Regions from separate parts of the Gracilibacillus sp. D59 genome, predicted to be linked through region 1. Evidence: riboswitches for the same ligand, from Rfam matches in the RefSeq annotation. Region 1 holds a riboswitch; each other region holds the start of a gene.
The links. Region 1 has a riboswitch for thiamine pyrophosphate ahead of ACTWP4_RS15240 (ECF transporter S component). Riboswitches for the same ligand answer to the same signal wherever they lie in the genome.

Region 1 (6,026 bases):
ATGATCCCATTTTGGAATGAAATTGTTTTCTTCTAGCTTTTCATATTTTTTCTCCAGATGTTGTATTATTTTTTGGGCTTTTTCTTTCGTAAACACACCGTATTCTACATATTTTTCGATAATCTGCTTTTCTTTTTCGATTGCTTCCTTCTGCAAGCCTTTCATTTCTTCTATCTGTTCGTCAGAGAGCTTAACATCCTTCGGTTCCGCTTGAACAGATGAAAGGAATAAACCTCCAATTGAAACCGTCAATATACAAGCCATAAATAACTTTCGTAAACTCATATCATATCTCACTCCTTTTTCCTTAGTATTGCAAACTTTATTTTACTTATGCGAAAAATTAGAGTGGATATTGATATGTCTATCAATAGTCTTTCATCCAGTTTATTAACAAATCTTCCTGATACAAGTCATTGGGATATTCAACTATTCCTGTATCCTCTTGTTCATATAAATACATTAATAATTCATTGATAGCTCCCATGTACTCTTGATAGAGAAATTCATAACTAATCGTCTCTTCTGGCATGACATTATCAGCACATACTGCAGGATCAGTGTAATTAACATAAGTTCTGCAAGGTAAGGGCCTTATCTCATAAGCTAAGCATTGATTGGTTTCTGTATCTAACATGACACAAGGCAATAGTGATTGTTTATAGTTATATTTTTTATCTTGGTCTGTCACATCTAAGTCAGCAAATCGATCGACTTTATCTTGATACATACGATAATAATTATCAAAATGCAGTTCTAATTGCTCTTTTCGTTCTTTTGGCATTTGGCTGATAGATTGTTTGATTAGCTTGGCTTCCATTTGATTGATTACGATTGGAAAATAGCAACAAAACGCACAGCCCATGCGACAAGTCGGCTCCATTTCTACGGCATTTTCCATTTGATTGATTTCTTTTGATACTGCTTCAAGCAGAAGTCGAAAACTTTTGACTAATTTTTGATCAGTGGAAAGATTGCTATCTATTAATTGCTCAACGATGTGATAAAAAGCATCTTCATTAATTTGATATTTCTCATTTAATTCCTTGCATTTTTTAATAATTTCTTCATGTGTTAAATAACCAGTCATGTTTGATTCTCCTAGCAGTTTACATTTATTAGATTAGTATAACAGATATTTGAATAGACTAGGTTAATTATCGTTTTCCAAATTAAAGAAGATGCGGTCCAACTCCTGACTTGTTATATGAATCGTTCTTGAAATTTTTTCTTTTAAGTTGTTGATCGGTTTGGTCGTTACATAGGTTTATCCCTTAAGTATATAGCTTACCGTACATTTTCAATAGGAAAAACTATGAATTGTTCACTGCAAATATAGGAAAGAAATAACCAAGCCGCTAAAAGAATAGAAAAAAGAATATCTTTATTCGTGTATTTTAACTGATAATAATAGGTTCTTTGACTATCTTTTGAAAACTTTTTGGCTTCCATAGCTACAGCGATTCGGTGCGCTCGTCGAATACTTTGAGCTAATAATGGAATCGCATATAATTTTATTTTTTCGTACCATCCTTTTATCCCTTTGGAATATTGGACAGCTCTCACTTTTAATGCTTGTTGTAATGTTTGAAACTCTTCAACAATGATCGGCAACATCCTTATGGCCGCCATAAAGCTGTAAGCATACTTCGGTTTTAATCTTAATTGTTGCATAGTTGAATAGAATAAATAAACCGGTCTAGTCGTTAAAGCAAATATTAAACTTAAGATACCAAAGACACAACTCCTAAGCCCTAAGTGAATACCGCGATAAAAACTCTCTTCTGTTATATGGATTAAGCCTAATTTAAACCAGGTAGTTTCCCCTTCACCAAAAAAGATCATAGTTGTAGAAGATGAAAGAAAAATAATCAATAATGGAATAGCTAACAACCCGATTACTTTCCAGGTATGTCCGGTACCAAAAAGATATAGTAGAAGAGCACCAATAATCATATATAACAAAAAATTGGGATTGTGCACAAATAGCATACCAATAAACAATGCGGTCAATATCAATAATTTAAAACTGGGATTTATCCGATGCAACCATGTAGATTGGTAATTAATACTGATTGACATACATATCATCCTTCAACGTATTTTCGAACTGTTTGGAAAGATCAATGATATCTGTGATTTTTCCATCTTTTATTCGCCATTCCTTGGTAGCGTATAGTTCTACTATTTCAGTCTGATGAGTAACCATCACAATGGTGACACCATTTTTCCTGCATTCTTCGAAAAGTTCGAGCATTTGGAAGGTATTTTTAGCATCCTGTCCAAAGGTCGGTTCATCTAATAACAGAATATCAACATCTGCTATTGTTGCAGTTGCTACACTTAAACGTTTCTTTTGACCAATAGATAATTGATATGGATGATGGTCTTTAACATGATACAAATTATATTTGGTCAAATGTGCTTCTATTCTGTTTGCGAACTGTTTTTGTGGCACATTGCTATGCTTTAATGAATGCTCAAGTTCTTCGTAGACACTGTTTTTCACAAATTGCAGTTCAGGGTTTTGAAAAACATACCCCATTTTTCGGTAATCGCATGTTCTTATATCCTCCGCTATAAAATAACTAATCTCTCCTGATGTTTTAATTAATTGCATCATTGCCAGCATAAGCGTGCTTTTACCAGAACCATTTTCACCGGTTATTGTTATCCAATCTCCTCGGTTAATTACCGCATTTTCGACATGCATTTTTAAATGTTTCTGATAATAACCGGAAAAAGATTGCATGGTTACAAGTGGTTGATAACTATGTTCATTATGCGACTGTTCTGGTAATTGACTTGCATAATCATCCCAAATATGGGGATACCATATCCCATATTGATAGAGTTTACTGCGGAATTGATTAAAAATATCGTTTGGCTCACCGTCGGCCACTATAGAACCAGTGTCATCCAAGATGATAACTCGATCAACTAATGATAATACATGATCAATTTTGTGTTCTACAATCACCACTGTCTTATCCTCTGAGACATTCTTCAAGGTGTCCCAAACTTGTTTAGTACCAACTTGGTCTAGCATAGCGGTTGGTTCATCTAAAAAAAGCACTTCAGGTTCTAATGCTAAGACAGATGCTATCGCAAGACGTTGTTTCATTCCACCAGATAATTGTTGGATCGAAACGTGATAATCATCTAATTGTAATCCAACCTGGGTTAGGTATTGGCAAATTAAATCATCCATGTCTTGTCTTGGAGTATTTCGGTTTTCCAATACAAACGCAATTTCTTCATCTACATATGGCATACAAAATTGAGCATCTGGGTCTTGAAAAACCATGCCGTACGATTCTGATATTTGTTGTTTATCTGCTTTTAAAGGCATTTCAATAACGTCTGGTATTAAGCCGGCCATGATTTGGAGTAATGTAGACTTCCCAGAACCTGAAGGACCGACAAGTAATACTTTCTCCCCTTTATTAATGGATAATGAAAAATCTTTAAATAATAAAGATGCCGCGCTTGGATATTTTGCTCGCATATTTTTAATTTCTAACATCTCAGTTTACCCCATCTCATCGTCCAACTTTTTGTAATCGTCCTTTGAAATGGGACGAATAGCTTTCGTAACACCTGTTTTGTCCAATGCTTCTACTAAATAGTAGGCAAACACACCGGTGATCAATATCGATCCTATTAATCTGGCAACAATCAATAATGTAAGATTCCAAACGGCTAATGAATCGATATAACCATAAAACACATCTAAAATGAGTGAACCTATTGTTGCTCCCACTGCTGCCAAACAGGTAACATATAAACGATAACTTTTGTATCGATACATTGCAAAAATCAGTTCACAGCCTAACCCTTGTACAAGGCCATATAACAGTAAAGATATTCCCCACTGTCCACCAAATAAAAATTCACCCTGGGCAGCAGCAAGTTCTGCCAATAAAGCAACCCCTGGCTTACGAATGATAAGGAAAGCTACTGTAGCTGCCATAAACCACATACCATAAATTAATTGGTCTAGGTGTAAGCCAAACACTCCAATTAAGCTGTATAATGGACCCCAAAGTTTGTAAATAACACTAAAAATAAAGGCAATGACAATCGTTACTAAAATATCTGTTAATGTTAAAGATTTTTTCATTAAACACATCTCCTTTTTGTAATAAGTATTGATCTAGGCTTACGCCTTCTACGTTCCCTTTAATTGTGCCAAGCCCCCTTCAAACACAAAAAACCACTATCCATACAAACGTAGAGATAGTGGCTATACTTATCCATATAAAAGGATTGCAATATATTAGATACTAGCCACTTCCCTACGCTGGTGTTAACCAGATCAGGTTCTAAGGGTCTTAAAGTATTACTTTAATCTCAGTCTTTAAAAGACACCCCTAGTGGAATGTGTTGATAATATTTAATTCGATTACATCATATCAAATTTTTCCATATTGTCAAGAAATTTTTTAATAAATCGGATTGCACTAATCGATATTTTTTGATATAGTTGGTTACAACGTAAAACAATTAAATATTTTGCTTCAATTTTTTATTGAAGTGAGAATAGAGGTGCAAAAACCATTAGTACATAGTTGGAGGCTGATGTCGCCAGAGAAAGCTATGGAAAGGGGAATTTGCCGAAGTAATCTAAGTATACATCAACTTAAATTACTGGTCCTTCATTGAATAAATGCAGGGCTGTCATATAGTGACGAACTATATGGAGGGCTATCTCACGCATCGAATCCAGTGTAAAACCAGATGCAACAATGAGACCCTCATTGTTGCATCTTTTTTATTAACATTGGTGATGAGATACCCTCTATTCAATGGAAATAGTCAAATTGTTTTAAATCTTTGAATAGAGGTGGATGTATCATGAACTTTGGACGTGTATTAACAGCAATGGTTACTCCTTTTGATCCAAATGGAGAAATTGATTACGGAAAAACAGAGCGCTTAATTAACTACTTAATTCAAAATGGAACAGATGCATTAGTTGTTACAGGAACGACTGGTGAATCTCCGACACTATCAAAAGAAGAAAAAATATCTTTGATAAAATACGCCGTTAAAACAGTTAATGGCCGGGTGCCAGTTATTGCTGGGACCGGGTCAAACAATACGCGCGAATCTATCGAGATGACGAAAAAAGCGGAAACGATCGGTGTAGATGGCATCATGCTTGTAGCACCTTATTACAATAAACCATCACAAGAAGGTTTATACCAACACTTTAAAGTGATTGCGGAATCTACTACTCTACCTGTGATGTTGTATAATATTCCAGGAAGAACGAGTATTAATGTTAATCCTGAAACCATTATTGAACTTTCCAAAATTGACAATATCGTGTCCGTAAAAGAAGCTAGCGGTAATCTCGATGTGATGACCAAAATTATTCGAGAAACAGATCAGGACTTTTCATTATATAGTGGAGATGATAACTTAACACTTCCAGCTGTTGCTATTGGGGCAAATGGAATTGTTTCTGTTTCTTCACATATTGTTGGAAACGAAATGAACGATATGATTGCTGCTTGTCAAAACGGGGATATGTTGCGGGCACAGGAATTACATCATTTCTTGCTACCGATTATGCAATCTATGTTTATGGCACCAAGTCCAACACCGATAAAAGCAGCATTAAGCATAAACGGAATCGATGTTGGAGGAGTTCGTTTACCGTTAGTACCTTTAAATGATGAAGAGATGCAATTATTAAGACATCAGCTACATTTTCTACAAGAAAATTATGATGCAGGTTAATTTAAAACGCAATTCACTTTTATAAGTGAATTGCGTTTTTTCGTATCTAAACAAATTCGCCTATGATTTTGCTAATTCATCGATGACATGTGCTAGAAGAAGTGTTCGCGGGATGAAGGATTCTAATTCGAGATATTCGCTTTCTCGATGGGCTCTTCCTCCTACCGGTCCTAGACCATCTACGGTTGGTATACCTAATGCAGAGGTAAATGAAGCATCAGATCCGCCACCAGTTTCCGTATCTTTAATAAAAATATCTAGTTCGTCTCCAACTCGTT
Region 2 (6,026 bases), on a different contig from region 1:
TCATCTGGCTTCTCACCACTGATCATGGACTCCATATAACTTCGATCCTCTGTTAGCGAGAGTCGCTCCCCATCATTAGGGTGAACTTCATAATAAATTTGATGTGCCCTTGCAGATTGTATCACTTTATCCACAAGATCTGTGGATAAAGTGTGTTCTAATACCTTTTCGCCTTCAACATATGTAATCATACCATTTGCTGTAACAAATCCATCTAATTCTAAATTATCTGGTGCCGAATCAAATATTTCGTTATAAGAACGGCCTGTTACGATAAACACTCGAATTCCTTTTTTTCTTATATCCTGAATGATATCGAGCGTATTTTCAGTTAATTGATTATGGTTATTCAGCAATGTGCCATCCATATCTAAGCAAATTGCTTTTGGTGAAAATGTCATTGTTGCAATCCCCCTTGTAAACTAGCCGTTACCTAGTATAGCATAAGAAATATAAGCTCACCATCGACTTATATCGATGAGTGAGCTTAGAATCATTTGTCATGCTTCCCTGTTTCTAGAGGATTGAGATTGGCTTCGATTTTATTTCGTTTATTTTCTAGAAAGGGAGGAAGAGCGATCGTTTCTCCTAGTTGTTCGATATTTTCGTCTGTGTCAAACCCTGGCCCATCCGTTGCTAGTTCAAATAAAATGCCATTAGGTTCTCGAAAGTATAGCGATTGAAAATAGTACCGATCGACAAGTCCTGAGTTAGGTAGTCTTTCTTTGGTAATTCTCTCACGCCATTTTTCAAGCTCTTGATAATCTGCTACTCGAAAAGCAACATGGTGGACACTACCTCTTCCAGGACGCTCTTTTTGCAATTCTGGGCGAACTTCGATATGCACCTCTGCACCTGTACCACCTTCGGCCATTTCAAAAACTTGCATATCGTTTTCTCCTGCTGGGTTAAGGTAAGAACCAGCATAACGAAAGCCAAGAACTTCTGTTAAAATCCTTTCTGTTGGTGCTAATTCCGGAACTGTTAGTCGAACTGGTCCTAAACCGGTTATACCGTATTGCGTTGGAACCGGGCTTTTCTCCCATGGAACCCCGGCTTCCACACCCTTGTTATTTTCATCCGATACTAAAACAAGACGTTGTCCTTCATGATCTTGAAAAGGCAATACTTTTCGGCCAAATTTTTCTCCAATTCCGTCATGGACAACATCATATTCATCAAAGCGCTTTTCCCAATAGATTAACGCCTCATCACTCGCAACACGTAAAGAGGTATAAGAAATACTGTTATTTCCAGAATATGTATGCCCTGCATTTGTTATTTCAAAAAAGGTTAAATCTGTTCCAGGTCGTCCGATTTCATCTGCATAAAATAAATGATACATACTCGGATCATCTTGATTCACAGATTTTTTAACTAACCGCATTCCTAAAATATTCGTATAAAATTGATAATTATCTTTAGCATTTGCTGTAATTGCTGATACGTGATGTATTCCTTTAAGTTCCATGAGTTGCCTCCTTGAAGATATTGTTCATTCTATTATAACCCCTTTGTTATCTTGATTTCAAAGTAATAACATCTTGACAAACGGAGGGTTTTTGTTACAATTTTTTATAATTACATAAGTGTTATCACTACTAGGGGTGCCTTTTTAGTATGGGCTGAGAAAAAAGCACGTTGAAGCTTTTTAACCCTGAGAACCTGATCTGGTTTGTACCAGCGGAGGGAAGTAGCTAAACTATTTGCATGGTATAGCCAGGTTCTTATTCGGAATCTGGCTTTTTATTTTTTAGGATAGTGATGCACTTTCTATTTTACAAAGGAGGAAGTTTGCATGAATCGTACTTTATTATTAACAACGATGGCCGTTTTTATTGCGATTGGTACATTAGGTTCACAATTTCTATGGTTCCCGACCGGTATAGCCAAAGCATATCCAGTGCAACACGCAGTTAATGTGATGGCAGCTGTTACTCTGGGGCCTGTTCCTGCTGTTATCATTGCTTTTACTATTGGACTTTTACGTAATTTATTAGGCATAGGAACATTGCTTGCATTTCCAGGTGGCATGATAGGGGCGTTACTTGCAGGTTATATGTATCGATGGACGAAAAAAACGACTTTGGCTGGAGTCGGGGAAATTATTGGCACCGGTGTGCTAGGTGCTTTACTATCCGTTCCTTTTGCCAAAATTGTTATGGGAACTTCTGTAGGTGCTTTAGCATTTTTACCAGGTTTTCTAGTTAGTAGTGTAACAGGAGCTATCATTGGGCTCTTGATTTTATCCAAAGTGAAACATACTTCTTTGATGCAACAACCAGTTTCCAGTAAATAAAGCCATCTGCGGGACTTTTTAAGGAATTAGCACCGTAATAAACACCAAATCATAGCATTCCTTCGCTAGATTTGGTGTTTATCTTGGTTTATGTGACAAATCTTTGCTTATTCTTGTTACTTTTGTCGTTTATCTCTGTTTATTCTACAAATCTTTGCTTGCTCTTGTTACTTTTGTCGTTTTATCTAGATTCAAGACTTTTCTATAAAAGCGACCATATAGGAGATGGTCGCTTTCGTTTTAATCCTTTGCAAAAAAGGCTTCTGCTTTTTCTAAATATACTTCTTGTTCTGGAGTAAGATCATACTCCTCTTCAATTGCATCTACTGGGCAAACTGATTTACATGCTCCACAATCGATACAAATATCTGGATCTATATAAAATTGATCTGGCCCTTCGACAATACAGTCTACTGGACACACTGTTGTGCATTCGCCAGATTTTTCTGTTTCACATGGTTCTGTTATTACAAATGCCATCTTGCATCCTCCTAGATGTTTAACAATCTATTATTTAAGATAAAGCATGTTCGACTAGAATTGCAAGTGTTTTAAAGAAATTTATAACATTGGAGAGGAAGAAATTGTGGCCTCTTCTTACTAAATAAAATTAAGAACCCGATTCATTTCGAAACGGGTTCTTGTTAATCTTAGCTATTGCTATTATCGTTTATTAAATGTGTCTGGATCTGGACCAACACGTTCATCTTTATTCATATCGTGAATTAACTTCATTTCCTCTTCGGATAATTCAAAGTCAAAAATATCTGCATTATCATGAATACGATGCTGTTTCACTGATTTAGGAATGGTCACAACCTCTTGTTGTAAATCCCAACGTAAAATAACTTGTGCTGTCGATTTACCATGATGTTTTGCAATATCGGTTAATGTTGGATCATCCAAAATTTTCCCTTGTTTCAGTGGAGACCATGCTTCTAGCTGAATATTATGATTTTTGCAGAACTCATGCAAACTTCGTTGTTGTAGATGAGGGTGATATTCAACTTGGTTTACCATTGGTACAACTTGTGAATTATTGATTAAATCTTCTAAGTGATGCTCTTTAAAATTACTTACACCAATTGCACGGATTTTCCCGTCGTTATATAACTTCTCCATTGCCTTCCATGACTCTTTATATTTGTTTAGTTCTGGAACAGGCCAATGAATTAAATACAAATCTAAATATTCTAGACCCAATTTATTCAAGCTTGTTTCTAATGCTTGGATCGTTTCCTCGTAGCCCTGATCTCCATTCCAAAGCTTAGAGGTAATGAATAATTCTTCACGAGGAATACCAGAATCTTTGATTGCTTTCCCTACACCTTCTTCATTACCATAAACGGCTGCTGTATCTATGCTTTTGTAGCCGTGTTCCAGTGCCCACTTAACGGAATTGTAAACTTCTTCTCCTTCTTCCACCAAGAATACACCTAGACCAAACCATGGCATTTTCACACCATTATGTAGCGTAGTAGTTGATTGCAAACTATTAACCATCTCAAATTCCTCCTTTGTTCATTGTCTATACTATCTTGCCACAATCCACCATAAATGAAAAATATTGTGCTCATAAAAAAGTGGCCACTAAGAAACGTAGCGACTTCAGAATCAACTGAGAATGATGACTTATCGTAGTTCGATTCGTGAAGTCGCCTAGTTTCTGAGCACTCGGAACAAGACAAGTCCGTCATATACTCTTACCTCGTGAAATATGCTTAGTGCTCCCGTTTCACCCTGTACCTTTGTCCCAGATTTGATGGACTTTGTAATGACGATATTGTTGTTTCGGTATAGTTTTAATAAAATGAGTTGGTTTACCGATTGTAAATAGTGCTAGTTGGTGCATCGCCCTTGTACATGCTGTATAGAATAAGTTTCGTTCCAATTCATCTTGGAAATTTTCATTGGATGCATCTGCTATGATAACCGCATCGAATTCAATTCCTTTGGCAAGATATGCCGGAATCACTACAATACCTTTTTCAAAAATGTGTGCTTCCTGTGTCATTAAGTCAATGTCGATACGATTTTTTAATCTCTTATATATGTCTTCACACTCTTGCATCGTTTTTCCGATTAATGCAATCGTTTCATGACCTTCTTCTTCGTATTCATTTATTTGATCCAATATTTTTTCAATCAAAATATTCTGTTGCTCCACTTCCATCACAATTGGGGTCTCCCCATCACGCTCGAATGGCTCAATTAAATCACCATTTGGCATAAATGATTTAGTGAATTCTACGATCGGAGCTGTCGAACGATAGCTTCGCGTTAACACGATTCTTTCATGCTTTTCCTGCCACTTCTCTGATAACAAAGTCTCTTCTCTTAAAGCATGGGCATAAATCGCTTGATTAATATCACCTAACAATGTCATACGGCTTACCGGAAACATCCGTTTCATCAATGCAAACTGAAAAGGTGTATAATCCTGCGCTTCATCAATAAACAAGTGTTGAATCGAACGTTGGGCATCAAATCCCAACAAACTCTTTTCAAAGTAAATATATGCTGGCGCATCTTCCCATGATAAATATCTCTTTTTTAAGTAACCAATTGTTAGATGACATATTTCCTGCCACTGATTTGGAAGTGTAGCTTTTTTATCCAAGACCCATCCTTTGCCTGTAAATAACTGGCGAAATGTTTTAAGTGGATCAACAAAAGCTAATTTCTTTACTTTCTTTCGTAATGGTCGAAGTCGCAAAGCAACTACTCGTTTACGTAACAGTTCCTCTTCACGGTCATAGTCATCAAATGTATCCTCAGAAAATTGGTTCTCTTCTTGCAATGTTTGGTGAACATCGACATAATCAGCCTTTTCTAATAGTTCACTTTCTTCTAATACCCAATCTTTTTCTCTCTCCACCTTCTCTAGCCTTTTCAGCTGATACAGTATCCAATTGGCCACCTTTTCTAAACGATCTGGAATAGCTAAAGAACTTTCTGTCTGATAAAAGTATTTTTCAACCATTTGTTTTGGAATAATGATTTGCCCTCTAAAAGTAATATTGCGAAAAACGAGACCTTTATAAGCAAGTTGCTCTAAAAAGTGATCGATTAATTCTTTATATTCTAAGCTAGCCTTGTAATGCATTGCTTCTACTCTTGCTTGGTAATTTTCTGCTTGCTTTTGTAAATAATACTCCATTTGTTCGAAAGGTGTTTCCAATTGAAAACTATCATCTAACTGTCGATGTAAATATTGATAAAATGTCATCTGCTGCATATTATCTTCACCAAGCTCTGGAAGAACCGTTGCCACATAACTGTTAAATAACGGATTAGGAGAAAAAAGGACGATTTGCTCGGACGTTAAAGTTTCGCGATATCGATACAATAAATAAGCTACACGCTGCAATGCTGCAGAAGTTTTACCACTACCAGCAACACCTTGAACAATCAGTACTCTTGCTTTTTCATTACGAATAATTTGATTCTGTTCTTTTTGAATGGTTGATACAATGCTCTTCATTTTCGTACTTGCCTGATTACCTAGTACAGACTGAAGTAAATGATCCCCGATTGTTAATCCTGTGTCGAACATTCCCTGTAATTCACCATTACGAATCATATATTGTCGTTTTAACGTTATTTCCCCGGAAATATTTTCTTGAACAGTGTCATAATTTGCCGGACCTGGTGGGTAATCATAGTACATGCTCGAAATAGGTGCTCTCCAGTCATACACTAGGAAATTTTCTTCCTCTTCATCCAT
Region 3 (6,026 bases), on a different contig from region 1:
GTGTTCTTGCTCTCCTAAGTACGATACGATCATATAAAGGGTGGGACCCTGTAAAATAGTAATAACCGTCCGAATGTTTATACACAAAAGGATCAGCACGTTGTAATACGATTGGATTCATTATGTCTTCTTTCATATGTATACACCTCTATTAACTATGTTTTTCTTACTTACATTAAGGAATATTACTACTTATACGTATAAGTGTCAAACAAAAATATTGAAAAAGTTATTTAATTCATATGATAGATTAAGAGAAAAATGATCGATGTTAGCTAGATGGAATTGTTGAAATAAAGGTTTTGTAAGCTTTTATCACTTGTTTTGCTTTTTTGGGGAATATAGTATGATAAGTTTTTTGTTTTAAATTTGTATGGATTCATTGAAAACGCTTTATAAAATATGTACGAACAAAAATTTGTGGGGTATGGGTGTATACTTGAATATAAGTGCAAGAATCATTTAAATCTTTAAAGTGAAATAGTTTTGGAATATTATGTTAACATAGATTTAATAGGTGTTTACTAGGGCTAGGCAACAATTAGTAACGAAAAAGGAGATTTTAAATGGAGAAAATTGAACAACTAATTCAAGAATTTGAACAGTTTAATGATTGGGTTCGATCTCTAACGAAAATAGAGGATGACCTTTTCTTTGAACCTATTAAAAAAGGAAAATGGTCTCCCGCTGAAATTATTAGTCATATTACTTATTGGGACCGTTACATGTTACAAGATTTAATACCAAAAATGACATCGGGAGCAAATGTCGAAAGTGCTGCATTTGACGTCATCAATCAACCAGCTTCTGAATATGCTTTATCTGGTGTTAAAAAGCAGCAACTATTAAAGGAACAAATCGACGCCAGGAGTCAATTAGTCAAAGTGTTAAAGGGAAAATCAGAGGAAGAATTTTTTGCTGCATATACGTTAAATGGGGAAGAGATAGACCGATATTCAGGTTATCCTCATTCACTCTTCAATTATATAAGTGCTTTTGTTTGGCATGATAACCACCATAAAGAGCAGATAGAAGCGTTTTTGAGCGACAAGAATGAAACAATACTATGACTAGCTTCGTTTGATTTTCCAAATATTAGCTAGTACACTAAAATATGAAACTAAATAATTCAATCATTCGACTAGGGGAGCATGTAGATGCTGAGAGAGGAATTCGACCCTTTGAACCTGATCTAGTTAAAACTAGCGTAGGGAAGTGGAATGGGTAGTCATATAGATTTTGATTAGTCTATATATTATTAGACCCATCTCCTTTCCTTGGTGATGGGTTTTTGTTATGTCATTGTTAGGAGTTACAATCATTTTTATTCGCAATTACAAAAAATAAGGAGAGTGCTAAATGAGTAGATTGTTTACAGAGCGTCTATGGAGAAGAGTGGAACCTATTTGGAATACGTATCTTGAACATCCGTTTGTTAAGGGATTGGGTGATGGTACATTAGAACAGGAGAAGTTCAAACATTGGTTAAAGCAAGACTATGTCTATCTGATTGATTATGCAAGACTTTTTGCAATAGGAAGTGCTAAAGCAGAAGACTTAGAGAAGATGACGACCTTTGCCAAGCTGTTACATGGCGTATTAGATGTGGAGATGGATTTACACCGTAAGTTTGCGGCAGAATTCGGTATATCTAAAGAAGAACTTGAGGCAACAGAACCGTCTGCGATTACAACAGCATACACGAGCTATATGTTGAACTTATCTCAGCGTGGAGGTGTGGAAAATGTCGTTGCATCAGTACTGGCATGTGAATGGAGCTACAATTTTATCGGGAAATCTCTAGCGAAATTACCAGGTGCCTTAGATGATGATAATTTTTATAGTAGCTGGGTGGAAATGTATAGTTCCAATGAGTTTACAGAATTAGCTGAAGAGACAAAACAGTTGATGAATCAGATTGCGGAAGGAAAGCAGGAACAAGAGTTAGCTAGACTTAAGGAAATTGTGGTGAGGACTAGTCAGCTTGAATATATGTTTTGGGATATGGTCGAAAATAAAGAAGATTGGCCGGTGAATATATGATGAATGATCCTGAAATAACCCATTTAGCAAATCTTGTAGAGGAACGAAAAGACGAATTAAAGCAAATTCTATCTGATCTTATAAGTTTTCCAACAGTGAGTCCGCCTGCTAGAAATACGTCTGAAATTCAGGCGTATATAGCTGAGTATTTAGAAGGATTAGACTTTCAAACCGAACGTTGGGATGTATTTCCGAATGATCCTAACCTTGTCGGTATTAAGAAAGGGATGCAATCTGAATCATACAATAGTCTGATCATTAACGGGCATATTGATGTGGCTGAGGTTGGTGATGATTCCAGTTGGACAGTACCTCCTTTTTCTCTCACTGAAAAAGCTGGATTTCTGTATGGTCGTGGTGTCTCCGATATGAAGGGAGCCATTGCTTGTACTCTATTCGCAGTAAAGCTGTTACATGAAGAAGGGATAAACTTAAAAGGTGATTTACAGATCCAGACGGTAATCGGTGAGGAAGTTGGTGAGGCAGGTACACTTTCTTGTATTGAAAAAGGATATAATGCTGATTTTGCACTAGTTGTTGATGGTAGTAATCGCGAAATCCATGGTCAAGGTGGTGTGATTACGGGATGGATAACGGTTAAAAGTAAACAAGTTTATCATGATGCAATGCGTGCTGAATTAAATGACACAGGTAAAGGTGCTAGTGCAATCGAAAAAATGACCAAAATTATCGATAGCTTGCGTGCGTTGGAACAGGAGTGGGCGGAAACCAAACAGTATCCAGGATTTAAAAAAGGTACGACTACCATTAATCCGGCGGTCATTGAAGGTGGACGCCACCCGGCATTTGTAGCGGATCAATGTCGTCTTTGGATTACAGTTCATTTTTATCCTGGTGAAGATTATCAAGAGGTTGCAGAAGAAATAGAGTCGTACCTGACACAATCTGTTGAAAACGATCCGTGGTTTCAAGACAATCCACTTCTTTTTGAATGGGGCGGGAAATCCATGATAGTGGACCGAGGTGAAGTTTTTCCATCTGCTAAGATAGATCCAGAGCATCCAGCTATGAAGCTTCTGCAACAATCACACTTCACTGTCGAACAGGAAACAACTACTATTGGTATGTCGAAAACGGTGACAGATGCGGGTTGGTTCGGTGATGCTGGAATTCCGACGGCTATTTACGGCCCAGGAAAATTAAATGAAGCACATTCTGTTGATGAAAAAATAGAATGGGATGAATTAATTACGTTTACGAAGACATTGCTAACGTTTATTTCATCTTGGTGTAATGCAAAGAAACAGTAGGATACTAGAGGTATCAACCCATCTGGGGTGGTACCTTTTTTGGTAATGTAGCGACTGATAATGGAATAATTTGGTATCTTATCACAGTCACAACAGGGAGCATCACACTTTTGAGATTAAAGTGAGCTTAAACCTGAACTAAATGAAATAGCGATAAATAGTAAACTGAAGGGTCAAGTCAAACTAGTATTAATTGGACAACATTACATAAATGAAGGCGGAAATTTTACCTTAACGACCGGCATTATGATGGATGACCCTATTTTAAATAGTAGTTCAGCAGCGATGGCTAATGGTGCGGTTGCTAGTTAAAATGTTGAGATATATCCTGAATTCTTAAGAACAGCTTTAAGTAATTTACCTCAAAGAACAGAACACCTTGTAGTAAATCAATAGCATGTGAATTTTTGTAAGTAACGGGAAGTTATCTTCAAGAAGAAAATGCATGAAAAAATCGACTCCCTTTAAAAAAGAGCCGATTATTTATTTATATTTTATACTTGTAGTTCAAATTGTTTGGAGTATAAGTTTGCATACACTCCACTCTGAGCAAGCAATGTATCATGGGTTCCTTCTTCTACAATCCCTTCTTCTGTTAAAACGATAATTCGTTCCGCCTTACGAATAGTGGAAAGTCGGTGAGCTATCACAATAGTTGTACGCCCCTTTGCTAGTAATTCCAGTGATTCCTTTACAATGCTTTCACTTTCGTTATCAAGTGCGCTTGTTGCTTCATCTAATATCAGAACAGGAGGGTTTTTTAAGAATACACTAGCGATACTAAGTCGTTGTTTTTGACCACCAGACAGTTTTACGCCTCGTTGTCCAATCTCAGAATGGTATCCATTTGGCAGGCGCATGATGAAGTCGTGGGCATTTGCATGCTTGGCAGCAGTAATAATTTCATCTTCGCTAGCTTCTGGATTACCATAACGAATATTTTCCATAACAGTATCAGCAAAAAGGTAAACATCCTGTTGTACCACACCAATGTTTTTCCTTAAAGATTGCAATTCAACATCACGGACGTTTATTCCATCAAGTAACACTTCCCCATCATTCACATCATAAAAGCGGGGGATTAGCGAGCATAACGTCGTTTTCCCAACTCCAGATGCACCAACCAATGCAACGAACTCCCCGGGTTTAATATGAAGGGATAGGTTTTCCAAGACATCATTTATATGGTTATCGTACCGAAAAACAACTCGCTTGAACTCAATGTTACCATGTACCTTTGACATGGTTATGGCATTTGGCTTGCTTTCGATCGAAGGCTTCACTTTCATTATTTCCATAAAACGTAGAAAGCCAGTAATCCCTTCCTGAAGCTGTGTACTCATATGTGCCAACTTTTGAATTGGTTCAACCAAGAAGTTGATATACAGTAAAAAAGTAATCAAATCTGCTAAGTCTAATTGTTCGTTTACGATATTGACACTACCATAGACGATTATCGTAATGGTTATTAACTGGATAATCGTTTGAAAACTATTAAAAAATAATGCCTCAGCTTTATATGTTTTCTTTCGACTATCAAGGAAACGGTTATTTTCTCGATTGAATTTATTTACTTCTATATGCTCATTTGCAAACGATTTTACTACCCGAATTCCATCCAGACTGTCCTCTACTTGTGCGTTTACATCTGCAATTCGCTCTTTGTTTGTTTTTAGAGCCTTAAACAACATTTTATTAAAATACAAGGAGAAGACACCTAAGATCGGTAAAAAACAAAATACAGCAATGGTTAACTGAGCATTAATGGTGAACAAAATAACAAATGCACCGATAAACTGAACCAAGTATCTAATGTAGTCTTCTGGACCATGATGATACAATTCGGAAAGTTGTAACAGATCGTTTGTTATTCTAGACATGAGCTGACCTGTTTTTTCTTTATCATAAAAACTAAAAGAAAGCTTTTGCATATGTGCAAATAGCTCACTTCGCAAATCACTTTCCATACGTGCACCAACTTCATGACCCTTGTAGTCCACAAAGTAAGTACCGATATTTTGAATCATGACTATGACAATCATTAGCGCTCCAATCCAATACACTTCATTTAAGGCAGTAGACAAGTCTCTTTCCAGAATATCTTTTGTAATATACCGAACGAGTAAGGGAAACACCAAAGTCAATGCAGATACGAAAAGAGTGCACGCCAATACCGTTAAAAACAATTTTAAATACGGCTTGTAATATGATAAAAATTTTTTTACTGGAAAACGCATGAATTTACCCCTTTATTGTGTTATTTAGTTAAACACATATAAGGGGAAACGGTTACATTTTTAAGAAAGTGTTTCACCCTTATATGTTAGTGCGATTCTTTCTACCATGTTTTTCATGTAAATTACCTCCTTGATTGTTGATATGTAATATTATATACGATATCTTTTATTATTAGAAGATTTGTTGAAGAGTAAGTTTTGAGAATTTAGAATAATTAGTAAAAATTTAAGTGTTTTTTAAAATAACGATGTCGATTACCGAAAATGGCAGCCGGTTATTTCACTAAATGGCTGAATAGTTGAAGAAGGGTTAATTAGGGAGGGATAAAATGAACTATGAAGTTATAATAAACATACCAATATCCAACAATGAAGTACCAGAATTAAGAGATCTTATTGGCTGGGCGAGAAGGGAAAAGGATTATCCAACATTGTTTGAGCGTTGTAATTTCTGGGGTGGGGTAAGAGACGAAAC

Region 2: another riboswitch for thiamine pyrophosphate. It lies ahead of thiW (energy coupling factor transporter S component ThiW); the one in region 1 lies ahead of ACTWP4_RS15240 (ECF transporter S component).
Region 3: another riboswitch for thiamine pyrophosphate. It lies ahead of tenA (thiaminase II); the one in region 1 lies ahead of ACTWP4_RS15240 (ECF transporter S component).

Annotation. Positions count from the first base shown of each region.
Region 1 is NZ_JBQQCK010000009.1:62,931-68,956, reverse strand. Features, by position in the region: gene ACTWP4_RS15260 (YckD family protein) at 1-285, opposite strand, end outside; gene ACTWP4_RS15255 (YkgJ family cysteine cluster protein) at 368-1,090, opposite strand; gene ACTWP4_RS15250 (energy-coupling factor transporter transmembrane component T family protein) at 1,288-2,082, opposite strand; gene ACTWP4_RS15245 (ABC transporter ATP-binding protein) at 2,066-3,526, opposite strand; gene ACTWP4_RS15240 (ECF transporter S component) at 3,533-4,123, opposite strand; TPP riboswitch at 4,279-4,385, opposite strand; lysine riboswitch at 4,536-4,718, shown strand; gene dapA (4-hydroxy-tetrahydrodipicolinate synthase) at 4,855-5,748, shown strand; gene ACTWP4_RS15230 (M20 family metallopeptidase) at 5,809-6,026, opposite strand, start outside.
Region 2 is NZ_JBQQCK010000002.1:520,740-526,765, reverse strand. Features, by position in the region: gene ACTWP4_RS05680 (HAD family hydrolase) at 1-401, opposite strand, end outside; gene ACTWP4_RS05675 (ring-cleaving dioxygenase) at 494-1,471, opposite strand; TPP riboswitch at 1,594-1,709, shown strand; gene thiW (energy coupling factor transporter S component ThiW) at 1,799-2,299, shown strand; gene ACTWP4_RS05665 (indolepyruvate ferredoxin oxidoreductase subunit alpha) at 2,540-2,779, opposite strand; gene ACTWP4_RS05660 (aldo/keto reductase) at 2,963-3,802, opposite strand; gene helD (RNA polymerase recycling motor HelD) at 4,035-6,026, opposite strand, start outside.
Region 3 is NZ_JBQQCK010000003.1:255,845-261,870, forward strand. Features, by position in the region: gene ACTWP4_RS07440 (glycoside hydrolase family 43 protein) at 1-142, opposite strand, end outside; gene ACTWP4_RS07445 (DinB family protein) at 567-1,070, shown strand; TPP riboswitch at 1,134-1,231, shown strand; gene tenA (thiaminase II) at 1,360-2,043, shown strand; gene ACTWP4_RS07455 (acetylornithine deacetylase) at 2,043-3,314, shown strand; partial or broken gene ACTWP4_RS07460 (short chain dehydrogenase) at 3,456-3,620, shown strand; gene ACTWP4_RS07465 (ABC transporter ATP-binding protein) at 3,809-5,551, opposite strand; gene ACTWP4_RS07470 (GNAT family N-acetyltransferase) at 5,881-6,026, shown strand, end outside.